Regions from separate parts of the Lysinibacillus sp. NPDC097195 genome, predicted to be linked through region 4. Evidence: riboswitches for the same ligand, from Rfam matches in the RefSeq annotation. Region 4 holds a riboswitch; each other region holds the start of a gene.

What was found. Region 4 has a riboswitch for lysine ahead of ACIQXI_RS16900 (amino acid permease). Riboswitches for the same ligand answer to the same signal wherever they lie in the genome.
Region 1: it holds a riboswitch for lysine, as region 4 does, so the genes downstream of both, ACIQXI_RS01280 (aspartate kinase) here and ACIQXI_RS16900 (amino acid permease) in region 4, are expected to answer to the same signal.
Region 2: it holds a riboswitch for lysine, as region 4 does, so the genes downstream of both, ACIQXI_RS19540 (cysteine hydrolase family protein) here and ACIQXI_RS16900 (amino acid permease) in region 4, are expected to answer to the same signal.
Region 3: it holds a riboswitch for lysine, as region 4 does, so the genes downstream of both, ACIQXI_RS05520 (transporter substrate-binding domain-containing protein) here and ACIQXI_RS16900 (amino acid permease) in region 4, are expected to answer to the same signal.

What each region holds. Positions count from the first base shown of each region.
Region 1 is NZ_JBIWDP010000001.1:256,038-259,808, forward strand. It holds gene uvrC (excinuclease ABC subunit UvrC) at 1-1,094, shown strand, start outside; lysine riboswitch at 1,202-1,380, shown strand; gene ACIQXI_RS01280 (aspartate kinase) at 1,484-2,716, shown strand; gene ACIQXI_RS01285 (YslB family protein) at 2,874-3,308, opposite strand; gene ACIQXI_RS01290 (succinate dehydrogenase cytochrome b558 subunit) at 3,579-3,771, shown strand, end outside.
Region 2 is NZ_JBIWDP010000006.1:39,304-43,074, forward strand. It holds gene ACIQXI_RS19535 (MFS transporter) at 1-307, shown strand, start outside; lysine riboswitch at 556-741, shown strand; gene ACIQXI_RS19540 (cysteine hydrolase family protein) at 903-1,619, shown strand; gene ACIQXI_RS19545 (APC family permease) at 1,633-2,976, shown strand; gene ACIQXI_RS19550 (3-hydroxyacyl-CoA dehydrogenase) at 3,198-3,771, opposite strand, start outside.
Region 3 is NZ_JBIWDP010000001.1:1,066,254-1,070,024, forward strand. It holds gene ACIQXI_RS05510 (2-oxoglutarate dehydrogenase E1 component) at 1-726, shown strand, start outside; gene odhB (2-oxoglutarate dehydrogenase complex dihydrolipoyllysine-residue succinyltransferase) at 817-2,058, shown strand; lysine riboswitch at 2,425-2,610, shown strand; gene ACIQXI_RS05520 (transporter substrate-binding domain-containing protein) at 2,730-3,584, shown strand.
Region 4 is NZ_JBIWDP010000003.1:342,301-346,071, reverse strand. It holds gene ACIQXI_RS16910 (nitric oxide synthase oxygenase) at 1-708, shown strand, start outside; gene ACIQXI_RS16905 (CynX/NimT family MFS transporter) at 810-2,015, opposite strand; lysine riboswitch at 2,194-2,369, shown strand; gene ACIQXI_RS16900 (amino acid permease) at 2,453-3,771, shown strand, end outside.

The sequences.
Region 1 (3,771 bases), on a different contig from region 4:
AAAAGCAAAAAATTGTGTCCAGTGATACAACGAACCGAGATGTTTTTGGTTATGCAGTTGAAAAGGGCTGGATGTGCGTGCAAGTGTTTTTCGTCCGTCAAGGGAAGCTGATTGAACGAGATGTATCGATTTTTCCGATTTATCAGGATGTTGAGGAAGAATTTTTAACATTTGTCGGGCGCTTCTATGAAAGACCAGAGCATATTAAACCAAAGGAAATTTTCATTCCGCATTCTATTGATGCAGCCATTTTAACGGAGTTATTAGGTGTAAAAGTACTGACGCCAAAACGCGGACAGAAAAAAGAGCTCGTTGAATTAGCTATGAAAAATGCCGAAATCGCCGTTGCAGCAAAATTCCAATTGATTGAACGCCAGGAAGAGCGAACAATTGGTGCATGTGAAGCTTTGGGCGAAGCCATGGGAATTTCAGTGCCGCTTCGTATTGAAGCATTTGATAATAGTCATATGCACGGGACGGATGCAGTATCAGCAATGGTTGTCTTTATAGATGGTAAACCTGCTAAAAAGGAATATCGTAAATACAAAACACGAACTGCTGCAAAGCATGACGATTACGGGGCAATGCAAGAAGTTATTCGTCGCCGCTACACGCGGGTATTAAAAGAAGGTTTGCCACTACCTGATTTAGTGCTAATTGATGGTGGTAAGGGACAAATGGAAGTGGCACGAGAGGTGCTAGAAGATGAACTAGGTCTTGTCATTCCAATTGCGGGCTTAGCGAAAGATGATAAGCATAATACATCACAGCTGTTATTTGGTGATCCGCCAGAAGTGATTGGATTAAAACGAACGAGTGACGGCTTTTATTTACTACAGCGCATTCAAGACGAAGTACACCGTTTTGCCATTACGTTTTTACGTCAACAGCATGAGAAAAATGCTATTCAATCAGTTCTTGATGGTATTGAAGGGATTGGGCCAAAGCGCAAGCAACAATTATTAAAGCATTTTGGCTCTGTCAAAAAAATTCGTGAGGCAAGTGAACTTGCGCTACAAGAAGCGGGGATGCCAGCAAACTTAGCCAACAGCATATACAGTTATTTTCAGCAACAGTCATTGTCAAAGGATTAGACATATGCTATGGTTGAGGTAGATTGTAGAAATGGCAATGTAGTCATGTTCTACCATGCCCAAAGGAATACCTTCCTAAGGGTAAAAATTAAATATTCACTATTATAAGTGATGATAGAGGTGCAAGATTCAATAGTAACACATTGGAGGATGGACAAATCCAGTGATAATGTGTGAAAGGGGAGCTTGCCGAAGTGAAGTATTGTTGTTTCCGATACTTTGCTGGTTTTGCATTTAATAGATGTAAGACTGTCGAATCTTGACGTTTCGGAGAGCTATCACACATGCGCAAGCTATTTTATTGTACATGTTGCAGGCAGCTTTCACGTTATGTGAGGGCTGCCTTTTTGCTGTTCTAGAGACGAAACGATAAAAGGAGAATGATGAAGATGAGGAGTATTGTACTGAAATTCGGCGGGCCAGCGATTGCCTCAACCGAGCGTATTCAAGAGGTCGCTAACATCGCAATAGCTAAAAAAGAGCTTGGTTATCATGTAGTAGTGGTAACTGCTGCGATGGGACGTACCGCAAAAGAATTAGCGAAAACGGTAAGAGAAATATCAGATGAGGCTTCAAAACGAGAGATGGATGTACTGCTGTCGACGAGTTCCCAACTTTCAAGCGCACTTTTTGCCATTGCTTTACAGGAGGCGGGCCATGATGCAGTGTCATTAACGGGCTGGCAAGCTGGTGTGCAGACGGATGCCAAACATTTTCATGCTCGTATCGACGATATCGATGTACGTCGCATGCAAGAGCATATGAAGCAAGGGCAAATTGTAGTCGTTGCAGGAGAACAGGGGATAAATGCCGCACACGATATTACCACACTTGGTAAGGGTGGAGCTGAAACAACAGCAGTCGCTATAGCGGCGGCATTAGAAGCAGAACGTGTAGATATTTATACAAATGTTGATGGCGTTTATACTGCAGATCCTCGATATATTGAAAAAGCAAGAAAATTAATGGAGATTTCATATGATGAAATGCTTGAGTTATCTCATTTAGGTTCACATATTTTACATCCGCGGGCAGTGGAGCTCGCCAAGAAATTTAAAATCCCGGTTATTATCCGTTCGAGCGTAGATGAGATAGATGGTACTTTATTGAAGGAGGAAGTTGTAATGGAGAAAAATTTAATTGTACGTGGTGTTGCTTATGAGTCGGATGTCATTCGCCTTACGATTGGTTATGATACATACTCCACTGCATCATTAGCAGATATGTTTGCGATATTGGCAGAAAATCGCATTAATGTAGATATAATAGTACAAGCCATTATTGAAGGTGTGAAGCCATCCGTATCGTTTACTATTTTAAAAGAAGAATTTGCTGATGCTTTACGTGTACTAGAAGATAGCAAATTGTCACTCGGTTTTAGTTTTGCTGATTTTGAAATTGGTTTAGCGAAAGTGTCCATTATAGGCTCAGGTATGGCATCAAATCCAGGAGTGGCCGCTCGTATGTTTGACCGTTTACGCCGGGAGGATATAGCAGTGAAAATGGTTAGCACATCGGAAATTAAAGTGTCGGTTGTAGTGCCACAAGACGAGATGATTCGCGCTGCAAACGCCTTACATGACGAGTTTAATTTAGCAGAGGACATTCTCGAAAATTCATAAACATTATGAATAGGGAATACCACCTTGGCGATTCTATCTTATGTGTTATTTAGTATGAATTAAATAGCAGTGATTCCGGCAGAAAAGCATAAAAAAAGTAGAAAAAAGTGTTAGATTGATTGCAGCCAATCTAACACTTTCTCTCTGTTATCCTAGTTTATTCATTTGGTATTGTATGCATAATGCGTTCTTTAACATCCCATTTAACTGTAAACGTGATGAGCTGTTGCTTTTCACGCTTCTCATCATAACATTCAGTGAGGTAACCTTTTGCTTGTTGGATTTGTTCAGCAATAAAACCTGCTTCTAATCTGAAACTGCGATTATGAATTTGCAATAGTGTCGGTTCATTCGTTAAGTGGAAAATACGTCCATCTCTAGATTCCTTTGTTAATTCAAGAGTACCCCAGCTCGCATCTGCGAAAAATGTGATAAGTTCCTCTTGACTTTTACAAGGAAACTTCCGTGCAAGTTCCTTTCCAGCCCAATAAAGTACGTCATTTTCATGTTTACCGAGAATAGAAGATAGGATGTGATCACGGATTAACTCATATCCAAATGATGAGATTGTATTAGATGGATTATTTAACATAGAAATCCTTCTTTCTTAGAATTTTCTTATAATAGCGCCGATAATGTAAAGATAGAGTTTTCGAGAAAAAACGACACGTTATGTACTAGATTGCTTCTATAATAAGGGCTAGCAAAAACTCTATGTTACCTTGACGCTCGTAGCTCTTGAGAGTACAATAAACATGTCATAATATTGTACCATGATGAAATACACAGTCAATGGAGTATCATTTACAAAATGGTGACGACTTTTGGTGTGCTATTTTAAGTACTAAGGGGGGTAACAGTCTTGTCGAAAGATCGAGAGTTTTTATGGCGTCGCTTACATTCTCTACTTGGGATCATTCCAGTAGGTCTGTTTTTAACGATGCACCTATTCATTAACTTTACAGCAACAGGCGGAGCAGAGAGTTACAATGATGCTACCGCAGTAATGGAAAAAATTCCATTTCTTATCCTAGTCGAGTGGATTGTCATCTACA
Region 2 (3,771 bases), on a different contig from region 4:
TACTGGTAGTGCAGGTGTGCTAATAGGTGGTGCAATTGTCGGCTTCTTCTCAAATGGGATGTTCGCCGGATATGGTGCGCTGATTGGTAGTCTATATCCTGTACAAATTCGCAGTACAGCAACAAACACAATATTTAACTTTGGTCGAGCGATAGGTGGTTTCTCTCCAATCCTAGTCGGCTATATTTTACAAAGCTATGATATGAAAGTTGCGATGCTTTACTTAGCAGGGTTATATTGCATTTCCTTTATCGTCATGCTGATGCTAAAAAAAGAGCATGTAGGGAATGTAAGCGAAACGATATAATGAAGTACGACCATCAATTATAGAATTGGTGGTTTTTTATGCTCTTAATGTTCAGTCGCTTGTTAAATGCATATATCGGTAAAATGGAATAGTACATGCAAAAGTTATTGTGTAAAAATGTTTTTAATGTTATTTATTTGAAGTTTTATAAGGTAAACCTTATAAAATATAGTAAAATTAAAGGTTGACATAGAAAAAACACAATACTATAATTATTTCAAACAATTAAATATGCCTCACTTTTCCGATAGTGAGGTAGAGGCGCGACAGTTTAACAGTACCTAATGGAGTCCGAGAAGACGTAGAGGTTAGGTAGAAGGAAATGTCGCCGAAGTGTATGGTGAGTTCTCGCCATCATATGCTGGGTCTGTAGCGAATAGTTGCAGGACTGTCTTCATAAACATAGCTGTTTATGAAGTTGTGCTATCTCTGTTTAGACAAACAGTGGGGAATTTTAAATGGTCCATTCATTTTTAGTTTCTAGCTTTAAAATGAGTAGGTCATTTTTTGTGTTAGACAGATTCTTTTGCACAAAGAGTCTGTTTTTTTATTTGTCTAGGCAATTCGGAATAAGAGGTATTTTGGAGGAATTATTATGGATAATACATCAACTTTATATTATGAATTTTTACCGACGGACGGTCAAAAAATCAATGTGAACCCAGATAAAACAGCATTACTTATCGTCGATATGCAACATCAGTTTATTAGCCGTGACGGGTTAGATGCGCAAGTGGCAAGAGAAAAGGGCATGTTTGAGCAGTGGGCATACTTTTTTGATCGTATCGACAATTTAACGATTCCGAACAATAAAAAGCTTTTAGAATTTTTCCGTACGAATCAATTAGAAGTTACTTTTGGACGCATTGCTTGTCATCATAAAGATGGACGAGACCGTTCTCCTGTTCAACGCCGTCCAGGCTGGAACAATATTTTATTGCCAATCGGTGATCCAGGGGCGGAGATGGTCGAAGAATTAACGCCTCTTGCTGATGAAATTGTTGTCAATAAAACGACAGATAGTGTATTAAGTGGCACGAACTATGAATTTTTATTGCGCAATATGGGCATTGAAACAGTCGTTTGTACAGGCGTTGTCACAGATCAATGTGTTGCTTCAACAGTACGAAGCTTAGCGGATGCAGGCTTTGAAGTGATTTTAGTTGAAGATGCATGTGCAGCGGCAACACAACAGCTTCATGATGCTGAAATTATGATTATGAATCAAATTTATTGCCAAGTGATGAGCACAGATGAAGTCATCGATTTAGTAACAGCGGAACTAGCTAAACGTGAATCAGTGAATGTCTGAGAGGAAATAGACTATGAGTCAAACAGCCAATGATCATACACCACAGTTAAAACGTGTTTTAACATTAAAAGATTTAGTTATTTATGGTATTGCTTTTATGACGCCAATTGCGCCTGCTTATATTTATGGCTTTGCAGCAGAATCTACAGGCGGGATGTTGCCATTAGCCTACTTGGTTGCGATGGTAGCTATGATGTTTTCTGCCTATAGTTACGGTCGAATGGCTGCGGTCTTTCCGAATGGAGGGTCGACTTATACCTATACACAGCGTGCCATTAATCCGCATTTAGGATTTTTTGCAGGATGGGCAATGTTTATGGATTATGTTTTAGTACCACTCATTGTCTTTATGGTCGGTGCGTCATATGCGAATGCACTAATACCATCTATTCCGTATTGGGCTTGGGTGTTATTCATTGCAGGTATTATTACGATTGTGAATATTTTAGGTATTGGTATCGCAGCGAAAACCAATCAAATTCTCGTGCTATTTATGGGCATTATTGTCGTAATTTTTATCATTTTTTGTGTGAAGACAATTGTCGGTGGGGAAAGTAGTACGTCGTTCTTTTCGATTGTGCCGTTCTTTAACGATGAAAAATTCGTGATGTCTGCCATTATTTCTGGCGCCGCCATGGCCTGCTTCTCGTTTTTAGGGTTTGATTCGATTACAACACTTTCTGAAGAAGCCGTTAATCCAAAAGATGATATTTGGAAGGCAGCGATTTTAGCTTGTTTAATCGGAGGAATTATTTTTATTGGGCAAGCGTATGTAGCGCAACTCGTATGGCCGGATGTGACCAACTTTAGCTCAGCTGATACAGCTTTATTTGATATAGCAGAAAAAGCCGGTGGTGCCGTTCTTGCAACGCTTTACACGGTTGCGATTATTGTATCGACAGTGACAGCTGGTTTAACAGGCCAAGCCAGTGCATCTCGTTTAATGTTTAGTATGGGGCGTGATGAAGTGCTGTCGAAAAAGTTTTTCACACACTTACATCCAAAATATCAAACACCCGTCTATAATATTTTATTAATGTGTGCGATTAGTGTTTTAGGAGCACTGTTTTTATCAGCTAATTTCGTAGCAGAATTAATGAACTTTGGTGGCCTGACAGGATTTATGTTTGTCAATTTGTCAGTGATTGTCTATTACTTTTTCCGCAAAAAAGAAAGGAAGATCATTCGCTACCTATTAATTCCTGGGCTAGGTTTTAGTATTTGTTTCTACTTATTTATTAACTTATCACCAATGACCTTAAAGATAGGCTTTAGCTGGCTAGCAATCGGCTTTATCTATGCTGTTATTACGACAAAAGGCTTCAAAAAGAAACCACCAACTTTTACAGAATTATAAAACATGCTTGCAATTAATAATAAATTAGCAAGCGCACAAGTTATTTGTAGCGAAGGCGGTGACTCCTGTAGGAAAGCACGGAACGCAGACGGGCATTTAGCGCGTCAGCGAGGGTTGCGGCTCCTGTGCTGAGCAGAAAGCACCGCCGTAGCCGACAACAACGACAAAAAAAGTGTTAGATTGAGCTAAGCAATCTAACACTTTTTCAATGTTGTCTCTAATTAATTATGTTTAAGGAAGTCTTTATCCATATAGGCTGGATTAGGATATTTATAAAAACCTTCCCCTGAAGACATGCCCATTTTCCCTAAATCGATATACTCAGCTTTAATTTTTTCCGCTATGATTTTAGCCATAGGGTCATGTTCTGCCTTCATCATATTTAAGTTATATGGTGTTTCCATGCCAACGATATCTAAAAATCCGAACGGTCCGGCTGGTGATCCTGTTGAAATCATCCAGTTTTTATCGATTGTCTGTGGATCTGCAATGCCATTTGCCCACAACGCCATACCAGCACTTAAAAACGGTACAGATAATGAGTTTAAAATATAGCCTGTTTGTTCCTTTTTCAAATGGAATGGAATCATGCCAATCGTACGGGCGAATTCAACTACTTGTTCCGTGTACTGTGGATCAGTGCCTGCGTGACCCATTACTTCAGCTGTGTTGTTTTTCCAAATAGTATTGGCAAAGTGTAATGCTAAAAACTTCTCAGGTCGTCCTGTAAATTGTGCAAATTGACTAGGTAATAGCGTAGAAGAGTTTGATGCAAAAACAGTTTTTGCTGGTGCT
Region 3 (3,771 bases), on a different contig from region 4:
ATTTCAGGCGCACGTGCTAAATGGGGTCAAAAATCAGGTTTTGTTATTCTTCTACCACACGGTTATGAAGGTCAAGGTCCTGAGCACTCTTCAAGCCGTATGGAACGTTACTTACAAATGTCTGCTGAAAATAACTGGTTTGTTGCGAACTGCTCGAATGCAGGTAACTACTACCACTTATTACGCCGTCAAGCAGCAATGTTAGAAACTGAAGGGGTACGTCCATTAGTAGTTGTATCACCAAAATCTTTACTTCGTCATCCATTAGCTGCAGCAAATGCTGAGCAATTAGCAAATGGCTCATTCCAAGAAGTAATTGAGCAACCAGGACTAGGTACAAAAACAGAATCTGTTGAACGTATTGTATTAGGTACAGGTAAAGTAATGATTGACTTAGCTGACCGCGTTAAAGATGGAGAGGGCTTCGATCACTTACACATCGTTCGTGTAGAGCAACTTTACCCATTCCCAACTGCGCAAGTAGCTGATATTATTGCTAAGTATCCAAATGTTAAAGAAGTTGTTTGGGTACAAGAAGAACCTAAAAACCAAGGTACTTGGAATTACGCATTAGAAACTTTACATGAACTATCTGAAGGTAAAAAACTTCGTTATGTAGGTCGTCCTGCAATGAGCTCAACTTCAGAAGGTGATGCGGATTCTCATAAAGCAGCGCAAACAGCTCTAATTGAAGAAGCAGTTGCTGAAACGGTAAAAGTTAAATAAATCTATCATTATTACTGGAAGCTGGGCTACTTGCCTGAGGTGGTAGCCCTTTATGTGCATCATGCACGTTAATCAAAGGAGGAAATGAAAGTGGCTGAAATTAAAGTCCCTGAATTAGCAGAATCGATTACAGAAGGTAGTATTGCACAATGGGTTAAAAAAGTGGGCGACCGCGTGGAAAAAGGTGAATTCATCGTTGAACTTGAGACAGATAAAGTAAATGCTGAAATCATTTCTGAAGAAGCTGGCGTTTTAACACAAATTTTAGCTGAAGAAGGCGATACTGTTCTTGTAGGTCAAGTAATTGCAGTTGTAGAAGCTGGCGAAGGCGCTGCAGCAGCACCAGCAGCGGCAGCACCAGTGGAAGCAACTTCAGCTCCTGTAGCGGCTCAAGCTGTAGCAGCTCCAACACCAGCAGCACCAGTTGTAGAAGAAACTTCTGGCGAGCGTGTCATTGCTTCACCAGCAGCGCGCAAACTTGCTCGTGAAAAAGGCATTGATTTAGCAGCGGTATCTCCAGTAGATCCACAAGGACGTGTACGTGTACAAGATGTTGCAGCTCACGGTACAGCACCAGCAGCACCAAAAGCACAAGCAACACCAGCACCACAAGCAGTCGTTGCTGTTGACGATTCACGTGTGACAGTAGAAAAAATGAGCCGTCGTCGTCAAACAATTGCTAAACGTCTTTTAGAAGTAAAACAATCAACTGCAATGCTGACAACTTTCAATGAAGTAGATATGACAAACGTTATGGCATTACGTTCACGTAAAAAAGATCAGTTCTTTGAGTCAACTGGCTCTAAACTTGGTTTCATGTCATTCTTCACAAAAGCTGTTGTTGCGGCACTTAAAAAGTATCCTTACGTAAATGCTCAAATCGTTGGTGATGAAATTCACTTAAATAACTTCTTTGATATTGGTGTAGCTGTATCAACTGAAGAAGGTTTAGTAGTACCAGTTGTACGTGATGCTGATCGTAAAAACTTTGCTGAAATTGAAGATTCAATTGCTGACTTAGCGAAAAAAGCACGCGATAAAAAATTAGGATTAGCTGATCTTCAAGGTGGCTCATTCACAATTACAAATGGTGGCGTATTCGGTTCATTAATGTCAACACCTATTATGAACGGTACACAAGCCGCAATTTTAGGTATGCACTCAATTAAAAAACGTCCAGTAGAAGTGAATGGTGAAGTAGAAATTCGCCCTATGATGTACTTAGCACTATCTTACGACCACCGTATTATTGATGGTAAAGATTCTGTTGGCTTCCTTAAAACAGTGAAAGAATTACTTGAAAATCCAGAAGATTTATTATTAAATTCTTAATTCTATAAATTATCTATTCAAACCCTGCGAGCATAACTGTTTTGCAGGGTTTTTTCCGATGCGATTACTGGCCAAAAAAATGTATGGTGAAAGCTAATTGACTTAATGGTACTAAAGTATACTATATTCCACTATATACGAATCATAAGTATTAGCATAAATGCTTTTTATCATAATATTTTATGCATTATTGCTATCCATTCAGCACCGTGAATGCTTTAATTCTCAAGGAAATAGTCGTATGGAGGCAAGGTATTTACCTAATGTTGTCATTAGTCAGAAAAATGATAAAACTATCTTGACGAATATGCTAGCTTTATAGTAATATCTATTTATCAATTAAATAAACAAACCTCACTTTTGTAGTTGTGAGGTAGAGGCGCGGTATTTATTAGTCCATTGCTGAGTATAAGCAAGCGAAGACGTAATGGAGAAGGAAATATCGCCGAAGTATAAAAGGAGCTCGTACTTTTATGCTGGGTCTGCAGTGAATAAGTGCAGGACTGTCCTAGTAAATCTAATTCCAGTTTACTAGGTTGTGCTATCTCGGAAACATGGAAATTATAGTGAGGATTTGGGCAACTGTCAATTAAAGGTAAGACCTAAGTTCACAACTTAGGTCTTTTTTTGTACAGTTGCTTTATTTTTTTTACAGAAAAGGGGAGTTTTAGATGAAAAGAAAATGGTTGCTATTTATGTTAACGGCAATGACAGCAATTTTGCTAGCGGCTTGTGGTGCTGGCGACAAAAAAGAGAACAACACAGCTGGCGATGCTGTGAGTGAAGAAACAGGTGGAGAATTCCGCATCGGTATGGAGGCAGGCTATCCACCGTTTAACTGGACGCAGCAAGATGATGCAAATGGTGCAGTGAAAATTGCCGATAATGCAGAGTATGCAGGCGGTTACGATGTACAAATGGCAAAAAAAATCGCTGATGGATTAGGGAAAAAATTAGTCATTGTTAAATTGGAATGGGACGGTTTAGTGCCAGCACTACAGTCGAAAAAAATCGATGCAATTGTAGCAGGGATGTCTCCAACAGAAGAACGTAAACAAACAATTGATTTCACAGAAAACTACTATACTTCTGATTTTGTTATGGTGATTCAAAAAGGTAGCAAATTTGAAAATGCTAAATCAATTCAAGATTTCTCAGATGCAAAAGTAACATCACAGTTAAATACATCTAACTATAATGTGATTGATCAAATTAAAGGTGTAAAGAAGCAAACAGCGATGGAAAACTTCGCTGCAATGCGTGTAGCGCTAGAAGCTGGAAAAATTGATGGCTATGTAGCAGAACGTCCAGAAGGAATTTCTGCCGCTGCAGCAAACGATAAATTCACATTTGTATCATTTGAAGAAGGATTTGATACAGATATTTCAAATACATCGATTGCAGTAGGTTTACGTAAAGGTGATGCAAGTTTAGATAAAATTAATGAAATCTTAAAAGGCATTTCCGAAGATGATCGTCAAAAAATTATGGAAGAAGCAATTTTACAACAACCGGCAGCGCAGTAAGATAGAGGAGCTGTCTTAATGCGAAAGAATAGTATACTGATAATTTACGAGTATGCTATTTTTTCGTATCTAAGTATTGTTAAAAATATGGTTGGAGTTGAGTGCAGCCTCTATAGTAAAAATTCGTTAATTCAGTGAGGAAATCAATGTGAATAACGCATGTCTAAGAAGTATGTCACATAATTTG
Region 4 (3,771 bases):
AACCATCAGCTAATACGTTATGCAGGCTATGAAACGGCTGAAGGCATTGTTGGGGATCCACATTCGGTATCTTTTACAAAGGTTTGTGAATCACTAGGCTGGCGTGGAGAGGGCACAGCTTTTGATGTGCTACCCCTTGTTATACAGGTGGATAATCGAAGTCCACAATGCTTTACAATTCCTCAAGAGGACGTATTGGAAGTTGCTATTCGTCATCCTGAGCATCCCCAAGTAGAAGAGCTTGCGTTGAAATGGTATGCGGTGCCGATTATTTCGAGCATGCGGTTTCAAATGGCAGGTATTGATTTTCAGGCAGCCCCTTTTAATGGCTGGTATATGGGGACAGAAATTGGGGCACGCAATTTAGCCGATCATGATCGTTATAATATATTACCGAGAATAGCTGAAATTTTTGGACTCGATACCACGAGACAGGCATCGCTTTGGCGTGATCGCGCATTAGTAGAATTAAATATTGCGGTCCTTCATTCCTTTAAAGAAGATGGTGTCAGTATTGTCGATCATCATACAGCGGCACAGCAATTTAAGCTGTTTGAAGAAGCAGAACATAAGGCAGGACGTGATTTAACAGGTAACTGGACTTGGTTGATTCCACCATTATCGCCTGCAACAACTCACATCTTTCATAAGCCTTACAATAATGTGTACAATACGCCGAATTATTTCTACCAAAAACCCCCTTACTGAAAATGAGGTGGCTAATACTAGGTACTCAAGGTGTAAAGTTATTGAATACTTCTGATTGAAAAAAGTGTTAGATTGATTAGTCAATCTAACACTTTTACTTTTTAATTTACATATTCATTTTTAGAAGCTCTAAATGAGCAGAAGAATAGTAAAGCCGCAACGACAACAAATAGCCAACCAGCGGTGTTCCAGCCACCAAATAAATCATGCAGGTAACCAAATAAAATAGGGCCTACTGCGGCTAATAAATAGCCTAATGATTGGGCAAAGCCCGATAAATCAGCTGCCTCATATGCCGTACGAGTACGAAGTGTAAAGAACATCATGGCAAGTGAAAATGAAGCGCCGCCTGCTAATCCTAGCAATATCATCCACAATACCGCAAGACTAGTCCATTCCATGACAAGGCCAGTAAAGCCGACAACATAAAATGCAGTAAACATCAAAACTAGAGGTCGTTGTGATGTCATTTTACTAGCGATAATCGGTACAGCTAGAGCCATAGGTACTTGAGAAATTTGCATGATGGAGAACATCCACCCAGCACGATCTGGGGCGATTCCTTGTGCGATATAGATTTCGGGAATCCAAGCTGCAGTTGTATAAAATAATAATGATTGTAAACCCATAGCGCCAGTAACTGCCCAAGTAACGGGTGATTTCCATAATGGAATACGCGTTTTCGTAGAGGCTACAGTTGGTTCAGGTTTATTCGCTTTTAATTGAGGAATCCAAATTACAATCGTTACTACAACAAGAACTAGCGCAATAGCAAGTGCACCTTGCCAGCCAAGAGAAGCATTGGCTATTGGATAACTAATGCCAGCGCCAATTCCTGCAGTTAAGTTCATAGACATTGTAAAAAAGGCCATCAGTAAGCCTACGTGATAAGGGAATTTCAATTTCAACAGCCCTGGTATTAGGACGTTACCAAATGAAATAGCAATACCAATTATCATTGTACCGAACACGAGTAAACCAGTTGTACCAAGTGAGCGCAACACAATTCCTAGTGCTAATAAAATCGTTGATAAAAATAGTGTCAATTCAAGCCCCATTTTTCGTGCAACTACTGGTGCAATGGGTGACACGAGTGCAAATGCAAGCAATGGAATAGTTGTTAGAAAGCCTGCCAGCACATTGGATATGCCAAGATCCTCACGAATAAAGGAAATAATCGGCCCTACAACCGTTAATGGCATACGTAATGTCGAAGCAAGAAAGATGACACCGATGACTAATAAGAGCGTTGTGCCCTTCCAGTTAATCTTTCTGCTAGGATACGTAGATTCTTCGTTTGTTGTCAAAATAAGTACCTCCCTGATACAACAATTATAATTCAAGCCACTATAACACTTTAACACATTAATAAAAATAGTTGAATATTCACAAAATACGGAACTTTAATCGTTTTATTGAAATGTCTTAGGTCGTATGATAAACTAGGACACATCATAAATTTAATAATTATATGCCTCATGTTTGTATTGAGGTAGAGGTCGCGGTATTTATTAGTAAGTTAATGGAGATGACAAGCATTAACGATGTTAGCTGAAAGGAAATATCGCCGAAGTGTGAGGGGACTTGAAAACCTCATGCTGGGGCTGTCTCCGAAAGGAACAGAACTGTCACGTTGGACAACGTGTTGCGCTATCATTTTGAAGAAACAGAGGATTTACTTAGCCATCACAACGTTCATGTGATGGCATTTTTTTGCCTCTTATAAAAGGAAGGAAGCTTTAATGTGAGTGAGATAAAAGTTAATCAGCTCGGTCATAAAGCACCGGAGCTGAAAAAAGAATTAAAAAGCCGTCATATAACAATGATTTCATTAGGCGGTACTATTGGAACAGGTCTATTTTTAGCAAGTGGTGGCGCAATAGCACAAGCAGGGCCAGGCGGTGCACTTCTTGCCTATGCACTAATCGGCATTATGGTGTATTTCTTAATGACGAGCTTAGGCGAGATGGCAGCTTATATGCCGTCATCAGGGTCATTTAGTACGTATGCAACAAAATTTGTAGATCCTGCGCTTGGCTTTGCCCTTGGCTGGAACTACTGGTATAACTGGGCAATTACCATTGCAGCAGAAATTGCAGCAGTTTCTCTTATTATGAAGTACTGGTTCCCAGACAGTTCTTCTGCACTTTGGACTGTTATATTTATTGCGATTGTCCTAACATTTAATTTACTGTCTGTAAAAAGCTATGGGGAAAGTGAATATTGGTTTGCAATGATAAAAGTTGCAACGGTTATTGTTTTTATTATCGTCAGCCTATTGATGATTTTCGGTATTATAGGCGGGCAAGCACCGGTTGGCTTCACAAATTTCTTTATCAGTGATGGGCCATTCCATGGCGGCTTCCTTGCAACATTCGGTATATTTCTAGCAGCAGGCTTCTCGTTCCAAGGGACAGAGCTATTAGGAATCACTGCTGGAGAAACGGATGATCCAGGTAAAAATATTCCGAAAGCTGTTAAATCTGTATTTTGGCGTATTATTTTATTTTATATTTTAGCGATTGCAGCCATTGGGATGTTGATTCCATTTACGGATGCACGTTTATTATCTGAAGATATTGCAGTATCTCCATTTACATTAGTATTTGACCGTTTAGGCATTGCTTTTGCGGCTTCATTAATGAATGCTATTATTTTAACAGCGATGTTGTCCGCAGGTAATTCTGGTTTATATGCTTCATCTCGTATGTTATGGCAATTAGCAGTAGATGGCCACGCACCTAAAATTTTTGCAAAGCTTAGCCGTCGTGGCATTCCGATTTATGCATTACTACTAACATTAGCGGTAGGTTGCTTAGCATTTTTAGCTTCATTCTTTGGAGATGGCGTTGTTTATATGTGGCTTTTAAACGCTTCTGGGATGTCAGGCTTCATTGCCTGGCTTGGTATTGCTTTTAGTCATTATCGCTTCCGTAGAGCGTATGAAGCGCAAGGTTTAGACACGAATTTACTGCCATATAAAGCAAAGCTCTATCCATTCGGTCCACTGTTTGCATTTACTGTCTGTATGATTGTTGTCATTGGTCAAAACTATACAGCTTT